DNA from 4 places in the Micromonospora mangrovicola genome. Region 2 is predicted to be linked to each of the others. Evidence: riboswitches for the same ligand, from Rfam matches in the RefSeq annotation. Region 2 holds a riboswitch; each other region holds the start of a gene.

Region 1 (7,455 bases), on a different contig from region 2:
GCCCGGGTCGGAGTACCAGGTCACCATGTGGCTGCCGTACCTGGAGCGGATCGGCCGGCCGTTCATGGTGCTGGTGCGGGAGCCCGACCACCTGTCCACCATCGCGGCGGCGACCCGCGCGCCGGTGGTCTTCTGCCCGACGCTCAAGGCGATGGACGAGGCGCTGGTGTCGAGCCTGCGGGTGGCGTTCTACGTCAACCACGGGGCGAAGAACAGCCACTGCATCCGCTTCTCCCAGCTCACCCACGTGCAGCTGCACCACGGCGACAGCGACAAGGCGCCCAGCGCCAACCCGGTCTCCGGCATCTTCGACCGGATCTTCGTGGCCGGTCCGGCGGCGATCGAGCGGTACGCCCGGGCCGGCGTGGAGATCCCCGCCGAGAAGTTCGTCGTGGTCGGCCGGCCCCAGGTCGAGGCGATCGAGGTGCGCCGGGAACCGGCGCGCGGCCTGGCCGCCCCGACGGTCCTCTACACCCCGACCTGGACGGGGCACCACGCCGACGCCAACTACTGCTCACTGCCGGTGGCCGAGACGATGCTCCGCCGGCTGCTCGACCGGGGTGCCACGGTGATCCTGCGGGCCCACCCGTACACCGCGCAGAACCCCACCTCGGCGCGGCAGCTCGCCCGGCTCACCGAGCTGCTCGCCGCCGACCTGGCGAGGACCGGCCGGGCCCACCTGTGGGGCGCGGCGGCCGGCCGCGAGCTGACCCTCGCCGAGTGCGTGAACCGGTCCGACGCGCTGATCTCGGACGTCTCCGGGGTCATCTCCGACTGGCTGTACTCGGGCAAGCCGTACGCGGTGACCGACATGGGGGCCGAGGGCGCGGATTTCGTGGCGCGCTTCCCGCTCGCCGCCTCCGGCTACCTGCTGCGCCGGGACATGTCCAACGTGGACCAGGTGCTGACCGAGCTGCTCGACACCGACCCGAAGGCGGCGGACCGTTGGGCCACCCGGGCCCGTTACCTCGGCGACTTCCCCGACGACTCGTACGCGGAGGCGTTCCTCGACGCCGCCCGCCGGGAACTCGAACCGCGCTGGAATCCGCCTGCGCCCCGGGCCGCCGATCCGGTCGCCCCGGACGGCTCGCCGCTGTCCCCCACCGCCTGACCGGCGGTCACAGGTACGGGTCGAGCAGGGCGAGCACCGCCTCGGGGTCCTCGACGTGTGCGTTGTGGCCGAGCCCGGGCAGTGTGGCAACCGGCACGCCCAGCTCCTTGAGCTGCGCGTCGGACACCATCGGGTCCTGCTCACCCCGGGCCAGCAGCACCGGCACGTCGGTCGCGGCGAGCAGGGCGGGCAGCCGCGGCTCCCCCACCGCGAAGGCGGCCGGGTCCATGGCCAGCCGCCAGCGGCCGTCCTCCCGGCGCAGGCCGGCGTCCACCACGGGGTGGTCCGGGGCGAACAGTCCGGCCAGTCCGGAGACCCGCAGGTAACGGCGGGCGGCCTCGTCCCGGCTGGCGAACCAGGTCACCGGGCGGGCGGCCAGCTCGCCGGCCTTCGCCAGCTCGGTCGGGGACCACACCGCCTTGATGCCGAGCCCCACCACCGCGTCCACCGGCAGGCGCCGCGCCCGCGCGGCCAGGGCCAGGGCCACCACACCGCCGAGCGAGTGGCCCAGCATCACCAGGCGGTCCCGGGGGCCGAGCCGCTCGGCGACCGGGCCGAGCCCCTCCACCACCTGACGCGCGAGGGCCTCGAAGGAGTACCCGGGCAGCAGCGGCGACCAGCCGTGCCCGGCCAGGTCGGGGGCGAGCCAGCGGCCCGCCCAGCGGCGCTCGAGCAGCGGCGCCCAGGGCAGCCACACCTCGCCGGTGGCGCCCATGCCGTGCAACAGCAGCAGATGGCGGGTAGCGGTCGCGTCGCCCATAGGCCGCAGTGTGCCACCGGACGGACAGGACGCGCGAGAGCGGACGGCGGGCGGAAGGCCCGACGGACGACGCCGGGCCCCGGCTCAGCAAGCCGGGGCCCGGGCGGGGAAGGGTGCGATCAGGCGGAGTAGCCGCGGGTGGCCATCCAGTTCGCCAGGTCGATGGTGCTGATCCAGTACGCCGGCAGCGACGGGTCGGCCGAGTCGGCGATCCGGACCGTGCGGCCGTCGTTCTTGTAGCCGACCACCGCGATGTAGTGGCCGCCCGGGAAGGAGTGCCAGCCGCCGTCGGCGTCGGTCGCGGAGCCGACGATGTTGGCGACCACGCCCCGGCCGTCGGTGACGGCCTTGACCACGTCGGCCTGGAGCTGGTCCATCTGCGCCGGGGTGGCGGGGCCGGGGATCATGTGGGTCCGCCAGGGGCTCCCCTTGACCATCTGGTTGAGCCCGCGGGTGGTGTCCTCGGCCGAGTTGGTGCCGTTCTCGCCGGCGTTCAGCGGGGCGACCATCGCGTCCTGGGTGGTCTCGACGCCGCTCGCGCTGAGCGCGTTGCGCACCGCGGCCGGGCCGCAGTTCCAGTAGGCGGTCTGCGCCTGGTAGGTGTAGCGGAGGATCTTGGTCGACGGGGGCTTCGGCTTCGGCTTCGCCTTCTTCGTGACGTCCGGGTCCGCCTTGGCGGTGCTGGCCTTCGCCGACGGCGACGCGCTCGGCGAGGCGGACGGCGACGCCGGGGCGGCGAGCTTGGCCTCGGCGGCGGCGTCACCGAGCCGGGGGGCCAGCTCGGCGACGGAGGCGGTGTGCTGCTGACGGACCGGCGAGTCGTCGGTGGTGGTCAGTGCGGCGCCGGTGCCGCCGGCCAGCACGAGCGCGGCGGCCGAGCCGGCGATGATCTGGTACGGGCGCTCGGTCGCGAGGCGCCGCAGCTGACGCTTGAGGTGGTGCTTCACGTGTTCCTCCACGGGGGCCGGAGCGGCGCACGCCGGCCCGACGCGCGGAGGAGCTCACGCGCGTTCGCGAGGGGCGGGTGGCCGCGGGAAAGGGAGCGCCCGGGTGTGCCGGGCTGAGGGGTGCCGGACGCGTCAGGCGAGCGCCGGCGCCGGTGCGCCGTGGAGGCGGGGGGAGGATCGGGGGGAGGTCGGCACGAGGATGGAACTCCTTCCTTCACCGCCTACCGGGTTAGCTGACGGATTCGGGCGGGAAGTACGCCCTACCGCGGCCCGTAGGCTCGCGGATTCACCCCGGTGTTGCACTGGGTCCCCGGTTCGTGAGATCACGATTGAGCGGGTCGGCACGGCGTCGCCACTTGCGATCGAAAACCGCACCGGACGCGCCGACACTACCGGTGGGTACGCCTCATGCCAAGCGCCCCCACCTGCGTAAACCTTGAACTTCATTACTCTGACCGGAACAGCCGGTCACTGACGTCACTCAATGGGACACGCAGTTGAGTCGGAACCCTAGGGCGACAATCGGGCATCGGGTGGGCGACCGGCCCGCAATCGCGGGGTTCAATCACCCGACCTGATCCGGATGACCGTTTCCGGCGCACCGTGACGGGGCTCACCGAATTCGGGTAACGATTCAGCCGACCCGGGCCGGACGCCATTGCGCGCTCGCTACGGCGGCACCGGCCGGCGCCGGGCGCCGGCCGGCCGGCTCGGCCGGGCGCGGCGCGGCGTGTCCCGGGCGTACCGCCGTCGCGGCCGCGTACGCCTCGACGGCCAGGGCGCGGGCCGCGTCGGCGGCCAGTTCGGCGTCCCGCCACGCCTGCCGCTCCCGCTCGGCGGCGACCCGCCAGCCGCGCCGGCGGTGCTCACGTACCGCCCGGGCCAGGACGATCTCCTGCTCGGCCGGGTGCCGGCGGGGATCCCAGCCGTTGCGGTGGGCCAACACGTCGGCGAGCTGCCGGGCGGTCAGGTCACCCCGCCAGTGCGCCGCCATCGCGGCGTGGTGCAGCCACCGCTCCCGGGCCGCGTACTCGGCCGGGGTACGGGGCGTGTGTGGCTCGGGCAGCGCGGCGACGCCGGCGAGGCGACGGGCGGCCGCCTCTGCCTCGTCGTACGCCCGCCAGGCCCGGTCGGCCTCGCCCTGGGCGGCGAGCCACTGCTCCCGCCGGCGGCGAGCGTTCTGCGCGGCCCCGGCGGCGGCCACCGCGACCTCGTCGGCGTACCGGCCGAGGTCGGCGAGGCGGGCGGCCTCCTCGGCGGCCGGATCGGGGGTCGCGTCGGGCGGGCTGTCCCGCTCCGGACGGGCGACCAGCGCGGCGAGGAGGCCGAGGGCGAGCAGAAGCAGGGCGGACCAGATGGCGGCGGCCTCGGGAACAGCGGTGAGGAAGTGGTAGAGAACGGTCTTTTCCATGGTCGACACCTCACGGGGAGCGTCGTCGTGACGGAGGAGTCCGCAAAGCCCGGGCGCGGGGCGCCACCGTCGGGGGCGCCGCCGGGCCGCCGTCGGGCGGGTGCGGGGGTGAGGTTCTGTGGTGCGGTGCGGGCGGAGCGGCCGCCGCAGGAGGTCAGCGCGCGGGCGGGGCCCGGGAGCCGGCGGTTGCCGGGGGCGCCCCGGCCGGCGGGCGCTGCCGGCCGACCGGGACCACCCCGGTCGGCCGCGGTGGCGCCGCGGCCGGCACGACGCCCGGGAGGGCGCCCGCCGCGTCCCGATCCCACGCCCCCGACCGCGGGGCGGAGCGCGCCGCGGAGCCGGCGCGGGTGCCGGAGCCCGCGGGCGAGGTCGCCGTCCCCGCCGGGAGGCCGAGGGCACCGGACCGGGCCCGGCCGGCGGCGTCGGCCCGGTCGGACCAGCGGATCAGCAGCCGGGCGTGGGCGGAGTCGGACGCGGCGACGGATTTGCCCACCCGGGACGACCCCTCGACCGGGCCGGCGAGGCGGGCCGCCGCGGGTGCGCTCGCGGCCGTACCCACCGGCAGCGTGGTGGCGCCGAGCGAGCAGGCGACGACCACGGCCAGGCTGGCCAGCATGCGGGCCGTCCAGCGCGCCACCCACCACACGGGACAGGTGAGCGCGATCGGGAGCACGGTCCCAACCTACCGCCGTCACCGCCGGTCCGCACCGTCGCCGGGCGTGTCGCGGCGGCCCCGCGCACGGGCACCGACCAGCATGGACGATTTCCTCGTCCAGCCCGTTTCGTCACGCCGGCCATCGCCGATCATGATGAGTTGCCCGGTCGGCACGAACGGCGGGCTCTCCAAGGGCGCGGTCGAGCGGGCGGCCGGGCCGGGCCGGTGATCGGGACCGGTCAACGGCCGGCGCGGAGCGACGCACCTCGGCCTCGGAAGGGCCGGCGACGTCGGCGGCGGGCGGAGGGGCGGTCGCGCCGCTCAGGCCGGGTCGCGTGGCCCGGCGTACTCGACGGATCGCGGCAGGGTGGCGCGGGCTTCGACCGGCCCGGCGGGCGCCGGGACGGACGGCGCGGGGGTGGCCCGCGCGCCGGCTCGGCGGGGCGGTCCCAGCCGGCGCGTCATCGGCAGCTCCACCCAGCGGTGCAGGGCGGCGGCGAGCAGCAGGTTGACCAGCAGGAAACCGATCGCGGAGAGCGGTCCCCACCAGCCGTCCAGTCCCTTCCCCCAGTCGCCGGTGAGCCGCAGCACGGTCGTCATCACCAGGACGTGCACCAGGTAGAAGGCGAACGAGACCTCACCGAGCCAGACCATCGTGCGGGACCGCCACGGCGTCCGCCGGCCCCGCACGTCCGCGTCCGCCGCGGCGGTGATGACCAGGAGGTACGCCACCGCGAGCAGGGCCGCCCAGAACTCGGCGCGGATCCACTGGGCGGCGACCACCCAGGTGGCGACGAAGAGCAGGCTGGCCAGGGTCAGGCCCGGCCCCCGCCAGCGGCCCCGGCGCATCAGCTCGGCCGCGGCCACGCCCATCCAGAACTCCAGCGACCGGGCCACCGGGAAGATCTGGGTGAACCACCACCGGCTCTCCTCCGGCACCAGCAGCTGGCCGGGCCAGAGAGCCAGCACGAGCAGGGGTGCGGCGACCACCGCGGCCCACAGCAGGCCGGTCCGGGCCCGGCGCAGGTGGGGCAGCACGAACGGCAGGCACAGATAGAAGGCCAGTTCGCAGGAGAGCGACCAGCTCACGTTGTTGACGCTGTAGAAGTAGCCGTCGAGGGGGATCCAGGCCTGTACCAGGAGGAGGTTGCCGACGGCGGCCCACGGCGCGACCGGGTCGGCGAACCAGGACGCGACGGCGAGCGCGGCCACGAACGTCACCAGGTGGTTCGGGTAGATCTTGGCCAGCCGGCGGCGCAGGAAGGTCCGCCGCGGCTCGCCGTCCCGGTACGACCAGACCAGCACGAACCCGCTGAGGATGAAGAAGAACTCCACGCCCGAGAGGCCGAGGGAGAACAGCTTGTCCACCACCGCCTTGTAGTCGGGCTCGGCGACGATCCGCATGGTGCCGACGTGGAAGCCGAAGACCAGCAGGGCGGCGATCCAGCGCAGCCCGGTCAGCGAGGGCAGGCGGGCGGGGCGTGCCGGGATCGGGGCGGCGGTCATTTCGGCGACCCTACCGGGGTGTCCATCATCCCGGAAAACGTCGCCCGCGTGGGGGATCCGCCACGGCCGGTTGATGCACTACGATCCCTGTTTCTTGCGTTCTTCTTGCGTTCCAGCACGACACGAGGGCGGTCCGCCGGCCGCTCGCACGGTGCCCAGGATGAGAGGTGGACACCGCATGCACCAGCGGATCCTGCTGCGCGCCCGAAAGGGCCCGTTCGACGTGGTCAGCCCCGAGGAGACCTTCGAACGGAACTGGCTCGGCGACAACAACGGCAACCTGGTCTTCGGCCACGCGGCCCACAAGCTGCTCGCCACCTCGACCGCGGAGATCACCCCGACCGAGTTCCGGGCCGGCTCGTACGACCCGCGGGAGATCAACGAGCGGTACGACGTCTTCGTGGTGCCGTTGGCCAACGCGTTCCGGCGCAGCTACGTCGACCGGCTCCAGTCGATGACCCGGATGATCGAGAAGCTGAAGATCCCGGTGGTGGTGCTGGGCGTCGGCGCGCAGACCAACGTGCACGGCGACCGGGAGTACCTGCGCCCGATCGACGACGCGGTCAGCGCCTTCTGCCGGGCGGTGCTCGACCGCTCGCACACCATCGGGGTACGCGGCGAGGTCACCGAGGACTACCTGCGCACGCTCGGCTTCTCGGCGGTCGAGCAGATCGGCTGCCCGTCGATGTTCCTGCACGGCGACAGCCTGCGCATCGAGAAGGGCAAGGCGGCGCTGGGCCGGGAGGACCGGGTCGCCCTGACCATCTCGCCGTACGTCAAGTCGATGGCCAAGATCGTCAGCAGCCACCACGAGCGCTACCCCAACCTGCGCTACCTTCCGCAGGACCTGCGGACCCTGGGCACCCTGCTCTACGGGGACGCCGCGGAGCACCGGGGCAAGAGCAGCGCCATGCCGGTGCACAGCACCCATCCGCTCTTCGTCGAGGACAAGGTGCGGATGTTCGTCGACCCGTGGACCTGGATGGAGTACCTGTCCGGCTTCGACTTCGCGTTCGGCACCCGGATCCACGGCACCATCACCGCGCTGCTCGCCGGCACCCCCGG
Region 2 (7,455 bases):
TCCGTCGGATCGGCCAGGATGTTGACGTCGACGTCGCTGTTGTACTGCGGGTCGCCGGTCTCGAACGTCAGCGTGTGCTGCATCCCGGTGGTGTTGCCGGTGGCGGCGCTGTTCTCGAAGACGAGCGTGGCCGGGCCGGCGACGGCCGTGGTGGGCGCCGACCGGTAGGCCAGGAAGTTGTCGCCCGCCGTCCAGGTGAGCACCTGGGCCTGCAGGGGCGCCGTGGTGGCGGCCGGCGCCGACCGTTCCGGGTCGGTCGGCCGCGCGTTCGCACGGGACGAGGAGAGGCCAGCGGTCAACAGCGCCAGGGCGGCGAGGACGGCCACCGATCTCCGGAGCCGACTCAGCATGTGCCGGTTCCGGGGTGGATGTGGATTCATGGAAGCCTCTTTCACGGTCCGGGAGACAGCGGGCGGAACGTGCGTCGGTGGTCAGGGGTGCGGCGAAGCTGTGGCGTGCGTGCCGGCTCAGCAGCCCGCGCGACCCCTCCCGGGCCGCACGGGATCACCGGCCGTGGCCGGCGGCCACGGTCGTCCGATGTGCATGGAGGGCTGTCACCGCGTCGGCGGTCGATCGCCGCGCAGCACGGTGTGACGTCGGAGCTGACGGAGTTGGCCGGGTACGGACGGTCGGTAGGCCCGTGAGGCGGGGCCGGCGTGCTGGCGTTGACCCGGGGTACGGCCATCCCTGGCCGGTCGTGGTCACCTGACGTGTTGCGCCGCCGGTGGGCCACAGTCGAGAGCTGCCGTGCCGGGCAGTTCATCTCGACGAAACATATTGATGTTGCCCGACACTACTGACTTACCTTCAGCCTGTCCATAGCTTTCGCTAGTTCCGTGACTACTTTTCTCCATACCAAACGAAAGTCGCCGACAGATTCCTACCGGGAGGCCGCTGCGCGCACCGGGTGGCGGCGGGTGCCGATGCCCCGCCCCGCCCGTCGAACGGGCCCCACCCCGGACACCGGCCCGAGGCGGATCAGCAGCCCGGCGGTTCGCCGGCCGGCTGCGGGAGGTGCGCGGGGTCGCCTTCACCGGTGGCTTCGTGCTGCGCCGCCGCGGACCGCTCACCGGCACGGAGGCGCGGACCCGGCACGGCGCGCCCGGCCGCCCTCGCCGGGGCGAACGGCACCATTCCGACCTGCCCGACACGATGAGATAGCAGTCGATTATTTGTTACCCGTAGGTAATCGGGCGGATGTCGCGTCGTGACATCGACCGGACGGTTGATCAAGCAGGGCCGTTCGGCAGCCGCCGGCGGCCCGGAAGGCCCCGCACTGATCGACATGTTGACCGAGGGCGAATACGCCCGATGAGCGTAGAGCGGCAATAGCCGCCAATCGGGCGCGCTCTCGCCCATCCCGGAACTCATTCGCCCTGATCAGGGGCTATCGAAGATCATGGCTTCGTGAATTCCGCCTTTCCGCGCCGCGATCAACAGGCGACGGTTGCCCAGGTCACCCATTGCTCCGACCCCGGGGCCGTGTGATTGTGCTCCAACGAGTCGCCGACCCCCGGCGATTCAGGCGGTCGATCTGTCGAACCAGGGCCCACGCCGGCAGGCCCCGGAGAGCGGCCGTCGCCCGCCTCATGGCTGTACCGCGCCACGCGCCCCCACCGGGCTCCGTGCGGCGCGCCTAGGAACAGGAGCACACCCCCTTGAAGCTCTCACCCCGCCTTGCCGCGCTCTCAGGTGCGGCCGCGGCCGGCCTGATCGCCGCGGGCACCGCCGCGGCCGTGCAGGCCGCCCCGCCCAGTCCCGCCCCCGACGCCGCCCAGGCCCGTGCGCTCGCCGCGAAGTCGGCCAGCGCACTGGTCGCCTCCCGCCCCTCGTACCTGCACGCGAGCGCCGACGAGGCGTTCGTGCAGAAGCAGGTGTTCTCCTCCGAGGGCACCCAGTACGTCGCCTACGACCGCACCTACAAGGGCCTGCCGGTCACCGGCGGTGACTTCGTGCTGGCGACCGACGCCGCCGGCAACCTCAAGTACGCCTCCGTGGCGCAGCAGCAGGCCATCGGCAGTCTCGCCACCACGCCGAAGCTGACCTCGACCGCCGCGGAGAAGACCGCCCGCGCCCAGCTCACGACGGTCACCGCCGTCGAGGGCAGCGCCCTGGTCGTCTACACCCTCGGCGCCCACCCGGCGCTGGCCTGGGAGACCACGGTGCGCGGCACCAGCGCCGACGGACCGAGCCGGCTCACCGTCGACGTCGACGCCAGCACCGGCAAGGTGCTCCGCACGCAGGAACACGTCATGCGCGGCACGGGCACCGGCGCCTGGAACGGCCCCGTCACCCTGACCACCACGCTGTCGGGCAGCACGTACTCAATGAAGGACCCGAGCCACACCACCCTGGTCTGCCAGGACGCGGCCAACAACACCACGTTCAGCGGCTCGGACGACGTCTGGGGCAACGGCACCGCCAGCAACAAGGAGACCGGCTGCGTCGACGCGTTCTTCGGCGCGCAGACCGAGGGCAAGATGCTCTCGGCGTGGCTCGGCCGCAACGGCGCCGACGGCAACGGCGGCTACTGGCCGATCCGGGTCGGCCTGAACGACCAGAACGCCTACTACGACGGCACCCAGGTCCAGATCGGCAAGAACACCGCCGGCGGGTGGATCGGCTCGCTGGACGTGGTCGCGCACGAGATCGGCCACGGCATCGACGACCACACCCCGGGTGGCATCTCCGGCAGCGGCACCCAGGAGTTCGTCGCCGACACCTTCGGCGCGGCCACCGAGTGGTACGCCAACGAGCCGTCCACCTACGACGCTCCCGACTTCCTGGTCGGCGAGAAGGTCAACCTGGTGGGCAGCGGCCCGATCCGCAACATGTACAACCCGTCGGCGCTGGGTGACCCGAACTGCTACTCCAGCAGCATCCCGAGCACCGAGGTGCACGCCGCTGCTGGCCCGGGCAACCACTGGTTCTACCTGCTGGCCATGGGCAGCAGCCCGACCAACGGCCAGCCGACCAGCCCGACCTGCAACGGCAGCAGCGTGACCGGCCTGGGCATCCAGAAGGCCATCAAGATCATGTACAACGCGATGCTGCTGAAGACCAGCTCGTCGTCGTACCTGAAGTACCGCACCTGGACGCTGCAGGCGGCGAAGAACCTCTACGGCAGCACCGGCTGCACCGAGTTCAACACCGTCAAGGCCGCCTGGGACGCGGTCAGCGTACCGGCGCAGTCGGGTGACCCGACCTGCTCCGGCACCACCACCCCGCCGCCCACCGGCTCCTGCTCCGGCCAGAAGCTGGCCAACCCCGGCTTCGAGTCGGGCAACGTGAGCTGGTCCGCCACCTCCGGCGTCATCACCAGTTCCTCCGGCCAGGCCGCGCACAGCGGCTCCTGGAAGGCGTGGCTGGACGGCTACGGCACCACCCACACCGACACCCTGTCCCAGTCGGTGACGATCCCGTCCGGCTGCCGGGCGACCCTCACCTTCTGGCTGCACATCGACTCGGCTGAGACGACGAGCAGCACGGCCTACGACAAGCTGACCGTCAAGGCCGGCAGCACCACCTTGGCCACCTACTCCAACCTCAACAAGGCGTCCGGCTACTACCAGAAGTCCTTCGACATCTCGTCGAAGGCCGGAACCACCGTCTCCATCTCGTTCAGCGGCGTGGAGGACAGCTCCCTGCAGACCTCCTTCGTCGTCGACGACACGGCGGTCACCCTGAGCTGATCAGAAACGGAGCGGTCGGTCGTCGTCCTCCCGACGACCGGCCGCTTCGTCGCGTCAGCAGCCGGGTCGAGGAGAGTTGCCGGGGACGTGACCGTCAGGCGGTACGGTCGGCCCGGGCGGCGCCCTCCTCGGCGCGGTTGAGCCGGGCGACCACGCCCTCCATCGCCTGGCTGAACATCTCCATCTGCCGCATCGACTGCTCCTGCAGCCCACCGAGGCGCGCGGCGAGCGCGTCGACGTCGGCCCGGGCCGAGGCGCTGACCTGCGCATCGAGCTCGGCGAGGGCGGCGTTCACCGCCTCGACGACCTGCCCGCAGAGGCGGTCCCAACCCGCCTCGGCCAGCGCCGGGTCGACGGTGACGGACTCGATGCGCCCACCCTGGACCGCCACGGCGCGCACCCGACCGTCGGCCGCCGAGCCCTCGGCCCGCAGCAGCCGCCCGGGGTCACCGTCGGCGTCCTCGGCGGCGCGGGCCCGCATCGACGACAGCGCCTGCTGGGTCTGGGTGAGCAGCTCGTCGAGGCTCGCGGCCGCGGAGAAGGGGTCGTTGGTCATAGCCGCGCTTTCTTCACGTCTGTCCGGAGCACCGTGACGATAGCAACCGCGTCCGACGGTGACGGTGCGCGCACCGCGTCGGACCGTCCGCCGGTACGCCAGCAGCCCGGACACACCTGGGGCGGCGTGTCCCCGGCGGCACTCCCCGACGTACCGGATGAGCAGTGGGCTGGCCGGCGGCGGCGCGCGGGGTCACCGGACGAGACGCGCAACGCCCGGCCGGTTGCCCGGCCGGGCGTTGCGCGGATCCGCCGGGGAGGTCGGATCCCGTGACGCGTCAGCGCAGGTCGAGCTTCTGCCCCGGGAAGATCAGGCCCGGGTTGTCGCCGACCACGCGCTTGTTGCGCTCGTACAGCGCGTGCCAGCCACCGGCGACGTGGTGCGCCTCGGCGATCTCGGACAGGGTGTCGCCGGGCTTGACCACGTAGCTGCCGGCCCCGCCGGTGCTCGTCGTGGAGCGGCGACTGTGGGTGACCGACTTGTCGCCCCGCGGCGACCGGTCCTTGGTGACCTTCTTGGGCGACTTCTTCGACCCCGACGAGTAGTGCTTCGTCGAGCCGCCCTTCTTGCCGCACACCGGCCAGGCGCCGATGCCCTGCCCGTCGAGGACCTTCTCGGCGATGGCGATCTGCTCGCTGCGGCTGGCCAGGTCGGCGCGGGCGGCGTACTTCTGCCCGCCGTAGCCCTTCCAGGTGCTCTGGGAGAACTGGAGGCCGCCGTAGTATCCGTTGCCGGTGTTGATGTGCCAGTTGCCGCTGGACTCGCACTGGGCGATCGCATCCCAGTTCACGCTCGAGGCGCTGGCCGGCGCGGCCGGCCCGAGGATCGCGGCGGCGCCGGTGGCGGCGCCGACGACGAGCGTCCCGACGGCGGTGCGACGCTGCGTGGTCCGTCGGTGACGAGCGACGTGTTCAGTTGCCATGGTGAAACTCCTCCACGCCGACGAGGTGAGCTGTCGGGTTCGGGCCGAGGAGCCCGGCCGCCGGACGGCGGCTTCACCCCGAGGTGTCGAGCACCGAGGAACGTGTGGGTCCCCCGCTCCCGCCTGAGGTCCAGGTCCCACCGGGCCGGCGGCGGGATTAGGCGTTACCGGCCCGTGGTGTCCGCGATCGCGAACGGATACGACGTTAGGAACCGATTCGGACGAACGCCCACTTCTTGTGAAGTTCTTCACCCGGCCGGGCGAACGGTTCACCGCTCGAGTTGCGAGACCACAGTGGGTGCCGTACAAGGCGGCCGGAAATGCCGTTGCGACGCCGCCGACACCGCGGCAGGCTCGCTCACCATGACCGACGGAATCGAGTCCACCGTCCTCCGGTGACCGTCCACGACGGGCGCAGGGCGCCCGACGACGGCCCACCCTCCCTCTTCGACCACGCCCGGCGACTGCTCGCCCGGCACCCGGAGGGCCCGCTGCCGCACGGCGGCCGGCCGTTCCCCGACGAGGCCGCGTACCGCGCGGACCGCGCCGCCGACCCCCTCCCGGCCGCCGCGGCTCGCCAACTGCTGCACGACACGCTGACCTGGTTCTTCGCCCAACCACCACCCCGGCCGGTCGCCGAGCTGCACGCGCGGTTGCTGAGCCAACCGGCACGGCGGCGGATCCGGGGCCCGTCCACGGACGACCTCCCCGGCCCGGCCGAGGACCGTCGCACTGCCGGACTGTGGCTGGTCCGCCACCGACCGGCGGGCCGCCGGCGTCACCGACCTGGGCACCGTGCTGCGCGCGGACCGGCTGGACGTCGACGTGGTTCGGCACGCCGCCCGGGTGCTGCTCACCATGGCCAGCCCCCGCTACGAACCGGCTCAGGTCGCCGACTGGACGGGTGCGGCCGACGCGGTCGCGGACCTCGCCCGGCACCTGGCCGCCGGCCCGGCCACCCTGAACAACGCCGCGTACGCGGCCCGGCTGGCCGAGGAGCTGCGCAGCGGTCACCTCGCCACGCTGGACCAGCCGCCGGGCCGCCGGGCAACGCTGATCGGCACGCTCACCGCCGTCGCGCGGCGTGGGCTCGACCCGGACGGCCCCGTGAACCGGCTGCGGCTGCGGGTGGTGGTGCCCGATCCGGCCCTCCCGGCCGACGTGCAGCTGCGTCCCCTCGTCGACGGGGGGCCGGTGACCGCCAGGGCATTCACGCGCGGGCAGCCCGGGGCTCCCGAAGAGCTGCTCGGCCGGCTGCGCGCCGGGACGGAGCCGCACGAGGTGATGCTCGCCGAGGCGGGGTGCACCGAGGGATGCTGCGGCGCGCTGCGGGTGACCGTCGACCGGGACGGGGACCGCGTCCGCTGGCACCGCTGGCGCAGCCCCGGGCGGGACGACCCGCTGCCGGCCTTCCGGTTCGACGCCGGTGCGTACGCGGCGGAGCTGGACCGGGTGGAGCACGACCACGGCTGGGAGTGGCCGGCGCGTACCCTCGCCCGGCTGCTGCGCGAGCGGCTGGCGGCCGAACCGGACCTGCTCGGCCGCTGCGACTGCCGGCTCTCCCGGGCACACGCCCGGGCGTCCGAGCGGGACCGGGTGGAGCTGTCGTTCCTGCACCCGAACCGGCGGATCCGGCAGGACCTGCCGTTCCTGCAGTTCCGGCTCACCCTCCGACCCGCCGGGCACCCGGCGGACCAGGCGACGTCGTTCGTCGAGCGGTTGCGCGACACCGACCCGAAGCACGACGCGGAGATCGCCGGCGGGAGCCGGGAGTACGCCGAGCAGCTGGGCGTCCGCTGGCCGCAGCCCCGGTCCCGCTGCTGAGCCGGGGCGGGGAGGTGCCCGGTGGCGCCTCCCCGCCGCATGCGGGTCAGTACGTCAGGCCGTAGCCCTGCGGGAACAGCGGGACCTGGCCGTCGCCGGCGTTGATGGGCTGCTGGCTGACCGAGTCCATCCAGGTCATCGGCAGTTTGCCGGTGGGCGCGTACCCGCCGAAGAGGACGTCGGCCACGCCGTCGCCCTCGGTGCCGGGCAGCCAGGCGGCGAGCAGGGCGTCCCACCCGGGCAGTTCGGCCGCGATGTCCAGCGGGCGGCCGGAGACCAGGACCACGATCACCGGCACGCCGGCCTTGCGCAGGGTCGAGATGGTGCGCAGATCCTCGCGGTCCAGGCTCATGCTCCCGGTGCGATCGCCCTGCCCCTCGGCGTACGGCGTCTCGCCGACCACCGCGATCGCGGCCCGGTACGTGTCGTTGATGCCGATGCCGCGCTGGTTGTAGGTGACC
Region 3 (7,455 bases), on a different contig from region 2:
CCTGGCGATGAACCGGGTCGGCGACATGGCCGCCCGCTTCTACATCCAGGGCCCCTCGCAGGACATCGGCGCCCTGCTGGTGAGCACCAAGCCGGGCACGCTCGGTGAGCAGCTCGTCATCCTCGACCGGCTGGCCGAGCAGCAGCGCAAGCAGGTCGCCGGGGTGCTGGCCATCCGTGACAAGTACAACGCGCAGAAGCAGAAGCTGGACGCCCTGATCGAGACCCAGAAGAAGCAGGTCGCCGAGCTGAACGCGAAGAAGAAGCAGATCGACGCCGAGATCAAGCGGCTGACCGCGATGCTGCCGGTGACCTCGGTGCGGGTGGAGGGTTGCCCGAACATCGACGGCGTGGTCAGCAGCGCCGCGCGTACCGCGATCAAGACCGCCTGCGCGCAGGTCGGCGACCCGTACGTCTGGGGGGCCACCGGCCCGAACTCGTTCGACTGCTCCGGCCTCACCCAGTACGCCTACAAGGCCGCGGGCATCTACCTCACCCACTTCACCGGCGCGCAGTGGAGCGAGACCAAGGCGGTCTCCAAGTCCGACGCCCGCCCCGGTGACCTGGTCTTCTTCTACAGCGACCTGCACCATGTCGGGCTCTATCTCGGCAACGGGTTGATGGTGCACGCGCCACGGACCGGCAAACCGGTCCAGGTCGCGAAGGTCGCCTACATGCCGGTCGCCGGGTATCGCCGGGTCTACTGACCCCGATCAGCACGAAGGCCCCCGGTCCACACGGACCGGGGGCCTTCGTCGTCGGGACCGGTCAGGCCGGCGCGCCGACCGCGGCCGGCAGGATCTGCACGTCGTCGAGGTTGACGAACATCACCCGGTGGCCGAACTGGACCTGCACGTACCGGTTCTCGCCCCGGATGACGGTCCAGTCACCCGGCGCCGAACCGTCGAAGGTGACGGCCCGGTAGTACTCGCCCGGCAGGACGCCACCGACCGCGTACCGCTGGCCCGCCGCGAAGGTGTACTGGAGCGGCGCGATGGTCTGGACCGGCACACCGGCCGGGTACGCCTCCCGCTCCGGGTAGGCCCGCCCGTACACCGGAATCGTGGCCCTGCCCGGCTTGGGGGTCACCACGAAGCCCGCCGCCCACTTGGCGGTGGGCGCCGAGGCCGGGTTGTGGAACCACGCCTTCTGCCCGAGGTACCAGATCGCCGTCCAGTCGCCCTGGACGTCCGCGAGGGCGTACGTCTGGCCGGCGGAGGCGCGGGCGCCGTGGTCGGAGATGTACATGGTGTCCGGCGTGCCGTTCGGGCGCAGCCCGAGGTCGTTCACCAGCGGCGCGTCGGGGCTCGGCGCGGTGTGCAGGATGACCGACGAGGAGCCGCGCAGCGGGCAGGGCGCGGCCGGCGGCTTGGGCGTCGGCACGCCCGGCGGCTGCTGGTTGCAGCCCGTGAAGGCCGGCTGGTTGGTGGCGTAGTCCGGGTCGATGGTGACCAGGCCGGTGTGCGGCGTGCCGGTGCCCTGGAACGGCGCCTTCATCAGGTCGAAGTAGTGCGACCAGTCCCAGTACGGACCCGGGTCCCAGTGCATCCCGGCGACGTACCCGGGCAGGATGCCGGGCACGTTGTCGTGGCCGAGGATGTGCTGCCGGTCCAGCGGGATCTGGAAGCGCAGGGCCAGGTGGCGGACCAGCTTGGCCGAGGTCCGGTACATCGCCTCCGTGTACCAGGTGCCGTGGCCGGCGAAGCCCTCGTGCTCGATGCCGATGGACTTGGCGTTGACGTACCAGTTGCCGGCGTGCCAGCCGACGTCCTTGGCCTTGATGTGTTGCGCGACGTAGCCGTCGACCGAGCGCAGCGTGTAGTGCCAGCCCAGGTAGTCGGCCCGCTTGACCAGGTTCACGCTCGGGCCGAAGTAGCCCTCGGTGTCGTGGATGATGATGTACTCGATCTTCTGCTGCGCCGGCCGGTTGCCGAGGTCGTGGTTGCCGTAGTCACCGGGGTTGGCGCTGAGCTGCTCGTACGGGGCGGGGATCCACTCGCAGGCGAGCCGGACCGGGCACTCCAGCCCGTCCGGCCGCTCGGCGCGGCGCAGCCCCAGCTTGTGCAGCCCGGACTCGTCCGGCGTCACCGCGGTCGCGGCCAGGGTCACCCGCTGCCCGTCGTCGGTGGTCCGGCCGGCGCCCTGGCCGATCTGGTCGTACACCTCGTCGGCGAAGGCCGCTGCGGCGTCCTCGGTGTCCGCGCCGGAGTACCGGGCCACCGAGCCGTACCAGGCCGCCGGGTCGCTGCCGGTACCGACCGGCCCGCCCAACCCCTTCTGGTACGACGCGAGCAGCGCCGCGCCGCCCCGGATGTTCGCCACGACGTCGGTGCGCAGCGTCTCCGTTGGGATGCCGGTGAGCGCGGCGGCCGCGTCGACGGTCTGCAGGGACGCCTGGGGCAGCACGTCGCCGGTGGGCGCGGCGGCGACGGCCGGGTCGAGGGTGAGCGGCCGGGACTCGTCGCCCCGGGGGTCCTCGTTCTCGTCCACGTGCGCGGCGGACGGGGTCGAGGCGACCTGTTCTGCGTCGGTGAGGTGCATCGGCCCGTAGCCACCGCTGGTGCTCGGCTGGCCCGGGTGGGTGTCCCAGCGGGACTCCAGGTAGGAGACGCCGAGCAGGACGGCCTGCGGCACGCCGTACTCGTCGGCCGCGGCGGCGTACTGCTGCTGCCGGTCGCTGGCGTTGTTGGTGGGCGGTTCGGCAGCCACCGGGCCGGTGGTACCGAGCGCGGTGGCCGCCGCCACGGCGGCGGCCAGCAGTATCCGTCTGCCCGACGGCGGGGGTGAGAGGTGCATCGAACCTCCAGACAGGGATGGGGGTCACTGCGTTCCCACCCTCACTCCGCACCCGGCTCGCGGTCAATACCTTTCCAGCAGGTAATCGGCTTTGAAGGAAACCTTCACCAATGTCGATCATGACCGCGAATTTACGTACGGAGTGTCACGGCCCCCTGGGTTGCGGATCGATAACAGCGATCTCTACTCTGGTCAATCGTCGGGCCGCCAGTTCACCGTCCAGCCCGGGTGGTGACGGTCGGACACCGCCGAGTCGCCTCCGGGCGAGCCGGGGACCCAGGTAACCGGGGTGAATCCGCAGCCTCTGCGGTAGGGCGGCTCCCTTCCCGCCCGAACCCGTCAGCTAACCCGGTAGGCGGTCGGGAAGAAGGAGTACGGAGCCCGGTGGCACACCATGCCCCGCGGCCGCCGTCGGTCCGGTCGGTCGACCGGCTGCCGGCTGCGCCGCGTTCACGCTGGTCCCGCTTCACCACCGCCCTCGCCGCCCTGGTCGGCACCGCCGTCATCCTGACCGGCGGCGCCACGGCGGCCCACGCCGACCCGTCGGTCGCCGAGATCGAAGCCCAGATCGACAAGGACTGGAACAAGCTCGAACCGGTCATCGAACAGGTCAACGCCACTCGTGAGGACCTCGCCGCCAAGCGCAAGCAGGCCGCGGCGCTGGCCAAGCAGATCGCCCCGCTTGAGGCCCAGGTCGACCGCGCCCTCGGGCAGGTCGGTGGGCTCGCCGCGGACGCGTACAAGGGGGACAACATCTCCACGGTGAACGCGCTGCTGGGCAGCCGCTCCCCGGGCGAGATAGTGGACAGCCTCGAACTGCTCGACCGCTTTGCGCACCGGCAGCAGCAGCAGGTGCAGACCGTGGCCGCGCTGCGCGACCAGCTGGCCGCGAAGAAGAAGCCGCTGGACGAGATGATCGCCAAGCTGGCCCGCACCGAGGCCCAGCTCGCGGCGCAGAAGAAGCAGATCGACGCCGAGATCGCCCGGCTCCAGAAGCTGCGGCTCAAGGTCTACGGCAACGGCGGTGGCGGGCCGCTGCGTCCCGCGCCCTGCCCGGCCGGCTACCCGGGCGGTCCCGGCGGGGTGGCGGCCAAATTCGCCTGCGCCCAGATCGGCAAGATCTACGTCTGGGGCGCCGCCGGCCCGGACCACTACGACTGCTCGGGCCTGACCATGGCCGCCTGGGCCAAGGCTGGCGTCTCACTGCCGCACAACGCCCGGCAGCAGCACGACGTCACCAGGCGGGTGAGCCGCAGCGAGCTGCGCGTAGGCGACCTGGTCTTCTACTACAGCGACCTGCACCACGTCGCGCTGTACGTCGGCGACGGCTGGGTGGTGCACGCCTCGCAGTCCGGCAAGCCGATCACGATGAAACGCGTCGACGACGGCCAGATCAACAGCTACGGCCGCCCGGGCTGACCGGTCCGCAGGGGCTCCCGCGACGCGGGGCCCCTGCGTCGTCGTTCAGCTCAACGGGTCGGCCAGACCCGCCAGTTGCGCCAGGATCGGCTCGGGGTCGGCCCGCGCTGCCCCTGGTAGCGCGACCCGTAGACCGCCGATCCGTACGGGTGCTCGGCCGGCGAGGAGAGCCGGAAGATGCAGAGCTGGCCGATCTTCATGCCCGGCCAGAGCGTGATCGGCAGGTTCGCCACGTTGGACAGCTCCAACGTGACGTGCCCGGAGAAGCCGGGGTCGATGAAGCCCGCCGTCGAGTGGGTGAGCAGCCCGAGCCGGCCCAGGCTGGACTTCCCCTCCAGCCGTCCGGCGAGCTGGTCGCCCAGCGAGATCACCTCGAGGGTCGAGGCGAGCACGAACTCGCCCGGGTGCAGCACGAACGGCTCGCCCTCGGGGACCTCCACCATCGACGTCAGCTCGTCCTGCTGGACCGCCGGGTCGATGTGGGTGTAGAGGTGGTTGTTGAAGACCCGGAAGAGTCGGTCCAGGCGTACGTCGATGCTGGACGGTTGGACCAGCGTGGGCTCGAAGGGCTCCAGCGCGAGCGTGCCCGCCTTGATCTCGGAGACCAGGTCACGGTCGGAGAGCAGCATCGGAACACCATAGCGACCGGTACGGGTGACCTGCGTGTCGGACTACATCTTCGTACACCTGTTCGATAGAATGTCCGCATGGCTTCCTGGTCCGATTTTGCCGCCGACGAGCCCCGACTCGCCGACGAGATCCGCCTTCTCATGCAGCAGTACGGGCCAGGGTTCGGCTACCTCGCCACGGTCCGCGCCGACGGCGGGCCGCGGGTCCACCCGGTCTCCCCCGTCATCACCGACGACGGGCTCTACTGCTTCGTCATCGACTCGCCCAAGCGGCGCGACCTCGAACGCGACGGCCGCTACGCGCTGCACTCGTTCCCGCCCGAGGAGAGCGACGACGAGGCGTACGTGGCCGGCCGGGCCCGGCCGGTGACCGATCCGACGACCCTGGCCCGGCTGGCCGAGCTGGGCCGGGCCGCGCCGCAGGTCGACTGGCGGCTCTTCGAGTTCACCGTCGACGTGGCGATGCTGACCCGGCGTGGGCAGGCGTCCCAGCCCGGCGCCGGTAGGCCGCAGGTGCGGGTCTGGCTCGACCCGCTGGCGAGCGCCCCGCCCCGGCATGCCGTGGCGGCCAAGGGGCGGCGGGGTCGGCACGGCTTCGACACCCGCCGCCCGGCCGCCTGACCCCCGACCAAACCGCCGGTGCCGGCCCCGTCCGAGGACGGAGCCGGCACCGGCGGTTCGGTGCTGGGCGATCAGGGCGCGCGGTAGGCGTTCCACGCGGTGATCATCCGGCTCGCCTGACCAGGGGTGAACTGGTACATGCACGAGTCGTAGGTGTAGTCCATGAAGTTGGTGATCGGGTCCAGGCCGGCAGCGGAGCAGGTGTCCCGACCGGTGGGGCACTGGTACGCCGCGGACGCCTCGGCCGGGGTGTCGTCGACGCCGTCGCCCGAGCCCTTACAGCCACCCTGGAAGGTGTGGTAGAGGTTCAGCCAGTGGCCGATCTCGTGGGTGCCGGTGTCACCCTCGTTGTAGTTGGTCGCGGTGCCGCCCGGCAGCGACTCGCCCAGCGCGACGACGCCGTCCATGCTGTCGAGCTTGCGCTTCGGGAAGGTGGCCCAGCCGAGCAGGTTGTCGCTCAGTTCGCCCAGGTAGATGTTCAGGGTGTTCTTGCCGCCCTCGCGCAGCGCGGTCTTCATCTGCCGCTCGGCCGAGGAGCCGTACACGATCGGGTACCACGACGGGTTGGTGACCCGGTTGATCTTCGTCAGCTGGAAGCTGAAGGCGGTGGGGGCACCGCCGGTCGCGCCGCTGTACGCCTGGTTGAGCACGGTGATCTGGGAGTTGATCATCGAGTCCGGGATGTTGCCGCCGGCGCGGGTGCTGTCCCGCTGGATGACGTGCACGACGACCGGCACGGTGACGGTGGCCAGCGGGGCGGCGGCCTGAGCGCCGCCGCGGAAGGCGGCCCGCTCACGCAGGGCGGCGGCGAGATCGGCCTCGCGCTCGGACACCTGCTTGCCGGTCAGGGCGTTGGGGTCCAGCTTGGTGCTGCCACCCTTGGCGACCCGGGCGTCGGAGTGGACGTCGGTCGGCTCCGCACAGGAGCCACCCGGAGCGGCCGAGAAGGCCGACGCAGCGGGAAGGACGCCCACGGCGGCGGTGCTGAGCAGCAGCGCGAGGGTCGTCGACGCGACACCGGCGGCACGCCGGGTCAGCAGGTTGGGACGCAGTCCCATGGGCCCACCTCTTTCTGCCGGCGCGACCTGGGGGTGTGTCACGCCGAGTCGGAGAACGTGGGGGAGACGTTACATCCCATCGACGAATTTGAGAACGACCATATGTTGCCGTCGTGAAACATCCTGCTGCTCGAACGCCCCGGAGCCGTTTCAAGATCGTTTCTGGGTGGTTGCGCGGTCGGCGAAGCCGCCACGGGGGGTACCTGGATGCACGGAGCTGGTGACCTCAGGTACAGTGGTGCCGCCTGCGGGTGTAGTTCAATGGCAGAACATCAGCTTCCCAAGCTGACAGTGCGGGTTCGATTCCCGTCACCCGCTCCACACGAAGGCCCTGGCCAGGACGCAAGTCCCAGCCAGGGCCTTCGATGTTCCGTAGCCTGCGATCGTTGCCCGTGCCATTGGCGTGCCGTTAGCCTCCGCTGAGGGGTGAGCGACCTGGCAGCGAAGCTGACCCGAGACGAGGCGATCGCCCTTGTCGAGCGAATCATGAGTGTCGACTACGCGGACGACGATGAGTTGGGCGGTTGGCTGGACCAACTTGAGCGAGACCTCGTCTGCCCGGACGGCTACGTCTCCGGCCTGATCTTCTGGACCGACCCCGAGTTGACGGCTGCTGAGGTGGTTGACCGAGCCTTGGCCTATCAGCCGATCCAGATGCGGTCCACGCCATGGACGGCGCCGCCGCCGAGCACATAGCCTCACCCTTCCCCACGCTCCTTAGCCCTTTTACCGGCCTTGTCCTTGGGCTTGCCTTTGCCGGCTGACTTCTTCGACTTCTCCCGGTCCGCGCGTACCGCCTCGTGCAGCGCCTGGGCGATGGCCCGATCCGCCTCAGCGGTGGCGTGCTGGTAGATCAACGCGGCCTGGGATGAGTCGTGGCCCATCCGGGCCATCAGATCGCGGGTGCTCGCTCCGGTCCGCGCGGGCCCGCAA
Region 4 (7,455 bases), on a different contig from region 2:
GGTGGCGGCCGGTGGTCTGCCGGGGCTTCCTCGCGGTGCCGCCGCCCGCGCCCCGGACGGATCGGGCGGCGTCGGATCAAGTGTGCCGGGCACGCGGCGTGCACCGCCGGACCCCCGGTCCGCGCGCAGCACGCCGGGCCGGCGAGGTGCCGGCCCGGCGTCGGGTACGAAATGTTGTTCAGCTCTTGAAGGCGTCCTTGACGTTCTCGCCGGCCTGCTTCAGGTTGGCCTCGGCCTGGTCGTTGCGGCCCTCGGCCTCGAGGCGCTCGTTGTCGGTCGCCCGGCCGACGCCCTCCTTGACCTTGCCGGCGGTGTTCTCGGTCGCGTTGCCGATCTTCTCGTCGAAACCCATCGGAACCTCCACAGAGCAGCTGTCCTGACGATGTGGAGGTACCCCGCCGGCCGGCGGCTCAACCCACATGAATCACCCAGAGTGCACCCGGGCGCGGCTCAGCCGACCGGGCGGAAGCTCCGGAGCCGGAGGCTGTTCGCCACCACGAAGACCGAGGAGAAGGCCATCGCGGCCCCGGCGATCATCGGGTTGAGCAGGCCGGCGGCGGCCAACGGCAGGGCGGCGACGTTGTAGGCGAAGGCCCAGAACAGGTTGCCCTTGATGATGCGCAGGGTGCGGCGGGAGAGCCGGATGGCGTCCACCGCCGCCATCAGGTCACCCCGGACCAGGGTCAGGTCGGACGCCTCGATCGCGACGTCGGTGCCGGTGCCCATGGCCAGCCCGAGGTCGGCCTGGGCCAGCGCGGCGGCGTCGTTGATCCCGTCACCGACCATGGCCACCGTCCGGCCGTCGCCCTGCAGCCGGCTTACCACGTCGACCTTGTCGGCGGGCAGCACCTCGGCGACCACCTGGTCGATGCCGACCTCGGCGGCCACCGCCTGCGCGACGGTGGCGTTGTCGCCGGTGAGCAGCACCGGGGTCAGGCCCAGTTCGAGCAGCCGGGCGACGGCCGCCCGGCTGGTCGGCTTGACCACGTCGGCCACCGCGAGGATGCCCCGGGCCTGGCCGTCCCAGCCGGCCAGCACCGCCGTCCGACCGGCGGCCTCCGCGTCGGTCGCCGTTCGCGCGACCTCCTCGGGTACGTCGAGACCGCGCTCCCGCAGCAGCCGGAGCCGCCCGACGACCAGGTCCCGGCCGTCGACCGATCCGGTCACGCCGAGCCCTTCGGCGTTGGCGAAGCCGCTGACGGCCGGCAGCGGGCCGCGCTCGGCGGCGCCGTCGGCGATCGCCCGGGCGATCGGGTGCTCGGACGCGGCCTCCAGCGCGCCGGCCAGCCGGAGCAGTTCGTCGGCGTCCTGGCCGGCGGCGGGGAGCACGTCGACCAGGGTCATCTTCCCGGTGGTGACGGTGCCGGTCTTGTCCAGCACCACCGTGTCCACCTGCCGGGTCGACTCCAGCACCTCCGGGCCCTTGATCAGGATGCCGAGCTGGGCCCCCCGGCCGGTGCCGACCAGGAGCGCGGTCGGCGTGGCCAGGCCGAGGGCGCAGGGGCAGGCGATGATCAGCACGGCCACCGCGGCGGTGAACGCGGCGGTCGTCCCGGCCCCGGTGCCGAGCCACCAGCCCAGTGTGCCGGCGGCCAGGGCGATCACGATGGGCACGAAGACCCCGGAGATCCGGTCGGCGAGCCGCTGCACGGCGGCCTTGCCGGTCTGCGCCTGCTCCACCAGCTTCGCCATCTGGGCGAGCTGGGTGTCCCCGCCGATCCGGGTGGCCCGGACGACCAACCGGCCCCCGGCGTTGACGGTCGCGCCGACCACGGTGTCCCCCGGCCCGACCTCGACCGGCACGGACTCGCCGGTGAGCATGCTGGCATCAACCGCCGAGGTGCCGTCCTCGACCACGCCGTCGGTGGCGACCTTCTCGCCGGGCCGGACCACGAACCGGTCCCCGACGACGAGCTGGTCCACCGGGATCCGGGTCTCCCGGTCGTCGCGCAGCACCGCGACGTCCTTGGCGCCCAGTTCCAGCAGGGCCCGCAGGGCGGCGCCGGCGGTCCGCTTGGATCGGGCCTCGAAGTAGCGGCCGGCGAGGATGAAGACGGTCACCCCTGCCGCCGCCTCGAGGTAGATGTTGCCGGCGCCGTCGGTGCGGGTGATGTCGAAGCGGAACGGGTGGGTCATCCCGGGCATCCCGGCGTCGCCGAGGAAGAGCGCCCAGAGCGACCAGCCGAAGGCGGCGAGCGTGCCGAGCGACACCAGGGTGTCCATGGTGGCGGCACCGTGCCGCAGGTTGATCCAGGCCGCCCGGTGGAACGGCAGGCCACCGTAGGCCACGACCGGGGCGGCGAGCGTCAGTGACAGCCACTGCCAGTAGTCGAACTGCCAGGCCGGCACCATGGCCAGCAGGATCACCGGGACGGTCAGCACCACCGACACCCACAGCCGGGTACGCAGCGCGCGCAGCTCGTCCACCGGCTCGGCGGTCGCCTCGGTGGCGGCCTGCGCGGGCGGCGGCGGTACGGCGGCCGTGTAGCCGGTCTTCTCCACCGTGGCGATCAGGTCGTCCGGGGTGACGTCGTCGGCGTACCGGACGGTTGCCTTCTCGGTGGCGTAGTTGACCGTCGCCTCGACGCCGTCCATCCGGTTGAGCTTCTTCTCGATCCGGGCGGCGCAGGACGCGCAGGTCATGCCGCCGATCGCGAGTTCGATCCGGTTCGGCGCGACCGGCAACGCCTTGGCGGTCGAGGTCATCGCGGCACCTCCTGTCAGCTGTGTCCGTGGCCCGGGGTGCCGTGGTCGGCGTCCGGGCCGGGTGCGGTGGTGGTCGGCGCGGCGGGCGGCGGGACGTCGCCCGCCACCACGGTGAACTCCGCGGTGTGCACCGCGTCGCCGTGCCGGAAGTCCAGGTAGAGGCGGTACGTCCCGGTTGAGGGCACCTCGGCGGCGAAGGTGACCGCCGGGCCGGCCGGGGTCCGCCCGTCATCGGGCGTGCCCTCCGGGTGCACGTGCAGGTACGCAAGGTCGCCCTGGCGCAGCGCCACCAGGTGCCCGTACGCCCCGAGATAGGGCTGGAGGTCGGTGACCGGTCGCCCGTCCCGGCTGACGGTCAGGGTGAGCCGGCTGGTGCGGCCGGGCTGTGGGGACCCGGCCAGGGTGACGGTGTAGCCGTCGACGGTGGTGCTGGTGGCGGGTGCCGGCAGCGGCCGGGATTCCAGCGCGCCGGGGACGGTGACGTCCACCCCGAGGGTCAGCGGATCGCCGCCGGCCGGGGTGAAGTCGGCGAAAACCCGCCAGACCCCGGGCCCGGTGAGCGGCGAGGCGACCTGCCAGACGCCGTCGGCGGCCAACTCCGGATGGACGTGCCGGAAACCGGAGAGGTCGCGCCGGGCGACGATCAGATGCATCCGCTTGTCGTGCGCCACGTCGAAGCGGGTGACCGCCCGGCCGTCCGGTCCGGTGATCCGGAAGGCGAACTCGCCGCCCGGGGCGGCCGTCGGTTGCAGGGTGTAGCCGCGGTCGGAGACGAGCAGCCCGCCGGGCAGGTGGCCGGCGGCGTCTCCGCCGGCGTGGCCGGCTTCGGCGGAGTCGTGGCCGGGTCCGGCGGTGTCGTGGCGGCTCTCGGCGGCGGGGGCGACGGGGCCGACCAGGTGGCCGGCCCCGTACGCCGCGCCGAACACCGCCGCGAGGCCGAGTGCAAAGCCGCTCAGCTTCGTCGCCGTGTTCATCGTGGCACCTCGGTTTCCTCGGGTCGGCGGACCCGTCACGCCCCGACGAGGTCGTATCCGGCCTCGTCCACGGCGGCGCGCACGGCGCCCGTGTCCAACGGGCTCTCGCTGGTGACGGTGATCTGGCCGGAGGCCAGGTCCACCTGCACATCGGTGACGCCCGGGAGGGCGCTCACCTCGGTGCTGACCGAGTTGACGCAGTGCCCGCAGGTCATGCCCTGCACCTGGTACGTGGTGGTAACCATCGCTACTCCCCTTCCCGCCGCCCCATCCTATACCCCCCAGGGGTAGCTGGAAGAGAGCCGGCTGCCATTTCGGTCCGATGCCAATACCCCGTGGGGGTATTGCCACTCACCGGACCGTACCATACCCCCGAGGGGTACGCTATCCTCGATCTCATGACCGCACCGTCGACCCCGACCCGGGGCTACACCGCCAGCAAGGACCAACTGCTCGCGCGGCTCCGCCGTATCGAGGGCCAGGTCCGCGGCATCGAGAAGATGGTCGAGGACGACCGCTACTGCATCGACGTGTTGACCCAGATCTCCGCGATCCAGGCAGCCCTGGACAAGGTCGGCCTCGGGCTGCTCGACGGGCACGCCCGGCACTGCATGCACGAGGGCGCCGCCGAGGGGCGCGCCGACGAGATGGCGACCGAGATGATGGCCGCCATCGGCCGGCTGATGAAGCGGGGCTGACCCGGGACTTCCGGCCCGCCCGACCCGGCCCGCCCGACCCGGCCCGGGCGGGCCGCAGCCGTCGTACGTTCGGGGTGGCGACCGGGGCCGGCGCCCTCCTCGCGCCGGACCGGCCGACCCTCGGGTACGGAGAGGAGGGCGGCCAGATGATGTGGGACGGCCCGATGATGGGCTGGATGTGGATCTGGTCCCTGCTGGGGCTGGTGGTGCTGGTAGGGCTGGTGTGGCTGGTGTTCCGGCTCACCGAGCGGGACCGCACCGGGGACCACACCTTGTCGGCCCGGCGCATCCTCGACGAGCGGTACGCCCGCGGCGAGATCGACGAGGAGGAGTACCGCCGCCGTCGCGCCGGCCTCGCCTGAGCGGCCGGCGCCGAGTGCCCGGCGATGTGACCGGCCGGGCCGTGCGCCGGCCCGCTGCCGCGTCGCCACGGTGGTGCCGCCCTGGCGGCCCTCGGCGGGCGGCCCGGGCCGGACGGGACCACGGAGGTCGCATGGTGACACTCCGCAGCGTGACCATCGATCTCAAACGCGACGCCGGTCACGCAGGGCCACGACGAATTGGGGCTTCTGGTCGGCTTCCGGACGTAGATCCCGCCCGGGCTCTCGGGTAACCTCGCTGCCGGTCACCGCCAAAGGCGCGCAGCGGCGCCAGCGGTACCACCGCCCAATCGCCGGCAGGCGAGCCGGGGAACCAGGTACCTGGGGTGAGTCCGCGCGAGCGGTAGGGGCCACTTCCGTCCCGAACCCGACAGCTAACCCGGTCGGCGGTCGACGGAAGGGAAAATTGTGACGGCACCCCTGCGCCGCTGGTTGACACCCGTGGTAGCCGTGTTCGCCGCGTGCGCCATCGTCGTCGGGCCCGCCCCGGCGCCGGCCGCCCCGAGCACCCCCACCCCCTCCGAGCACGAGGAGGACGGTGACCTGCTCATCACCGACGCCATCGCCCAGGCGAACCGGAACTACCTCCAGGCCAAGACCAAGCTGGAGAAGTCCAAGAAGCGCCAGCTCCAGCTCGCCCAGGAGGTGAAGGCGGCGGAGGAGCAGCTCGACGCGCTGAGCCCGCAGATCACCGCGATCGCGGCGCAGTCCTACCGGACCGGCCGGCTCGGCGCGATGACCATGCTGCTGGAGAGCAACTCGCCGGACTCGTTCGTCCACCGGGCTGTCGCGCTGGACGAGCTGAACATGGTGCACGCGCAGAAGCTCGCCGACATCAACGCCGCGAAGACCCGCGCCGAGCAGGCCAAGCTGGCCCTCGACGCCGAGGTTCGCGAGCAGCAGAAGCAGGCCAACGTGATGGCCCGGGAGAAGGCCGAGACGGAGAAGGCGCTGAAGCTGGTCGGCGGCCTCGGCTTCACCGGCGGCCTGGTCTCGGCCACCTCGAAGGTGGCCGCGATCGGCCCCGGCCGCACCGCCGACGGCGACTGGAAGCCCGAGTCGTGCAGCGAGGACGACCCCACCACCTCGGGCTGCGTCACCCCGCGCACCCTGCACGCGTACAAGGAGGTGAAGAAGGCCGGCTTCAACCGGTTCGTGGGCTGCTACCGCTCCGGCGGGCCGTGGGAGCACCCCAAGGGCCGGGCCTGCGACTGGTCGCTGCAGAAGAGCGGCTTCTCCCCCTGGCACAACAACGACATGCGGATGTACGGCAACAACGTCGCCGCATTCCTCATCCGCAACGCCGACCGGCTGGGCATCTACTACGTGATCTGGAACCGGCAGATCTGGTTCCCGGCGACCGGCTGGAAGTCGTACAGCGGACCGTCCAACCACACCGACCACGTGCACATGTCGCTGCTGTAGCTCCGGCACCCCCGACCAGGGCCGTCCCGCGAACGCGGGGCGGCCCTGGTCGCGTTCGGGGTTCGGTCAGCCGGCGAGGGCGGCGGGCGCCTGGTCCGCGGCCCCGGCGGCCGGACCGGGCAGCGCGCCGCTCGGCTTGCGGGCCGGCGCCTCGGCCACCGTCCGCACCTCGCCCGCGCTGAGCCGGTACGACATGCCCACCACCCCGCACCGCCCGGCGGACACCCGCTCGGCGAGCACGGCGGAGCGGGCCAGCATGGCCTCCACGGTCTGCGCGATGTGGATGTCGACGATCCCGTCGACGTCCTCGACGCCCTCCCGCGCGGCCCGCAGCAGGCTGGGGGCGACGGCATCCACCACCGCGCCGAGGTGCCCGGCCGGGGACGTGCCGGTGCTCACCGACTCGCGGGCGGCCTGCACCGCGCCGCAGGAGTCGTGCCCGAGCACCACGACCAGCGGGGTGCCGAGCACGGTGACCGCGTACTCGACGCTGCCGAGCACCTCGGGGCCGACGGTGTGGCCGGCGGTGCGTACCACGAAGAGGTCGCCGAGGCCCCGGTCAAAGATGATCTCGGCGGCGAGCCGGGAGTCGGAGCAGCCGACGATCACCGCGAACGGGTGCTGGCCGTCGGCGACGGCGGCCCGGTGACCGGCATCCTGATTGGGATGGCGTGGGGCGCCGCTGACGAACCGGCGGTTACCGGCGTACAGCTCCGCGAGCGCCTGTTCCGGAATGTTCGGCGGCGTCAATGCAGTGCCCTCCTCGTCATGCCCTGACGGCCCTCGCTGGGCTCGGCGCGACCGGTCACGGCAGTCACCTCGTCCTCGCGCGAAACGACCTGGTCAGCCCGGTCGGCGGCGGAGGCGGCCCCGCCGACCACCGTCACACGCAGCACAAGGCACGTCAAGATTTACCTGATACGCATTTCGTGCGTTGAGCCACACCCGGACCTTGCCCGGCGCTCACCCCCGCGGCCCACCGGCGCGACCCCGGACCGGGCCAGGACCGGCCGACGCCCCAGCGGGCCATACCATGACCATCATGGCGACGACAGCGGGCGGGAACGGGAGCCCCCGGAACTGGACCTTCCTCACCAACCACGGGCACGTGCTGCTGGCCATCGCGCGCAACCCGACGGCGCGGCTGCGGGACGTGGCCGGGGAGGTGGGGGTGACCGAACGAGCCGCCCAGGCGATCGTCGCCGACCTGGAGGCGGGCGGGTACCTCCGGCGCACCCGGGTGGGCCGGCGCAACGAGTACACGATCAACCC

Evidence for each region. Region 2 has a riboswitch for cyclic di-AMP ahead of ACL02O_RS31455 (transglycosylase family protein). Riboswitches for the same ligand answer to the same signal wherever they lie in the genome.
Region 1: linked by a shared signal. The riboswitch ahead of ACL02O_RS10370 (C39 family peptidase) and the one ahead of ACL02O_RS31455 (transglycosylase family protein) in region 2 are both predicted to bind cyclic di-AMP.
Region 3: linked by a shared signal. The riboswitch ahead of ACL02O_RS21170 (C40 family peptidase) and the one ahead of ACL02O_RS31455 (transglycosylase family protein) in region 2 are both predicted to bind cyclic di-AMP.
Region 4: linked by a shared signal. The riboswitch ahead of ACL02O_RS07345 (coiled-coil domain-containing protein) and the one ahead of ACL02O_RS31455 (transglycosylase family protein) in region 2 are both predicted to bind cyclic di-AMP.

The regions. Positions count from the first base shown of each region.
Region 1 covers NZ_JBJZOG010000018.1:44,800-52,254, forward strand. Annotated here, with positions in the region: gene ACL02O_RS10360 (CDP-glycerol glycerophosphotransferase family protein) at 1-1,111, shown strand, start outside; gene ACL02O_RS10365 (alpha/beta fold hydrolase) at 1,119-1,871, opposite strand; gene ACL02O_RS10370 (C39 family peptidase) at 1,991-2,830, opposite strand; cyclic di-AMP (ydaO/yuaA leader) riboswitch at 3,022-3,164, opposite strand; gene ACL02O_RS10375 (hypothetical protein) at 3,453-4,229, opposite strand; gene ACL02O_RS10380 (hypothetical protein) at 4,384-4,902, opposite strand; gene ACL02O_RS10385 (acyltransferase family protein) at 5,206-6,390, opposite strand; gene ACL02O_RS10390 (polysaccharide pyruvyl transferase family protein) at 6,569-7,455, shown strand, end outside.
Region 2 covers NZ_JBJZOG010000143.1:5,234-12,688, reverse strand. Annotated here, with positions in the region: partial or broken gene ACL02O_RS31470 (cupredoxin domain-containing protein) at 1-380, opposite strand, end outside; gene ACL02O_RS31465 (M4 family metallopeptidase) at 1,659-3,692, shown strand; gene ACL02O_RS31460 (YbaB/EbfC family nucleoid-associated protein) at 3,787-4,248, opposite strand; gene ACL02O_RS31455 (transglycosylase family protein) at 4,526-5,170, opposite strand; cyclic di-AMP (ydaO/yuaA leader) riboswitch at 5,173-5,344, opposite strand; gene ACL02O_RS31450 (hypothetical protein) at 5,966-6,994, shown strand; gene ACL02O_RS31445 (glycoside hydrolase family 3 protein) at 7,041-7,455, opposite strand, start outside.
Region 3 covers NZ_JBJZOG010000055.1:21,348-28,802, forward strand. Annotated here, with positions in the region: gene ACL02O_RS21160 (NlpC/P60 family protein) at 1-706, shown strand, start outside; gene ACL02O_RS21165 (N-acetylmuramoyl-L-alanine amidase) at 768-2,795, opposite strand; cyclic di-AMP (ydaO/yuaA leader) riboswitch at 3,032-3,167, shown strand; gene ACL02O_RS21170 (C40 family peptidase) at 3,180-4,214, shown strand; gene dcd (dCTP deaminase) at 4,265-4,843, opposite strand; gene ACL02O_RS21180 (pyridoxamine 5'-phosphate oxidase family protein) at 4,922-5,464, shown strand; gene ACL02O_RS21185 (zinc metalloprotease) at 5,536-6,522, opposite strand; tRNA gene ACL02O_RS21190 (tRNA-Gly) at 6,770-6,843, shown strand; gene ACL02O_RS21195 (e9imm peptide) at 6,949-7,218, shown strand; gene ACL02O_RS21200 (hypothetical protein) at 7,221-7,406, opposite strand.
Region 4 covers NZ_JBJZOG010000011.1:68,912-76,366, reverse strand. Annotated here, with positions in the region: gene ACL02O_RS07375 (CsbD family protein) at 179-352, opposite strand; gene ACL02O_RS07370 (heavy metal translocating P-type ATPase) at 451-2,706, opposite strand; gene ACL02O_RS07365 (hypothetical protein) at 2,721-3,680, opposite strand; gene ACL02O_RS07360 (heavy-metal-associated domain-containing protein) at 3,716-3,925, opposite strand; gene ACL02O_RS07355 (metal-sensitive transcriptional regulator) at 4,079-4,378, shown strand; gene ACL02O_RS07350 (SHOCT domain-containing protein) at 4,453-4,740, shown strand; cyclic di-AMP (ydaO/yuaA leader) riboswitch at 5,032-5,162, shown strand; gene ACL02O_RS07345 (coiled-coil domain-containing protein) at 5,167-6,183, shown strand; gene ACL02O_RS07340 (carbonic anhydrase) at 6,250-6,933, opposite strand; gene ACL02O_RS07335 (helix-turn-helix transcriptional regulator) at 7,217-7,455, shown strand, end outside.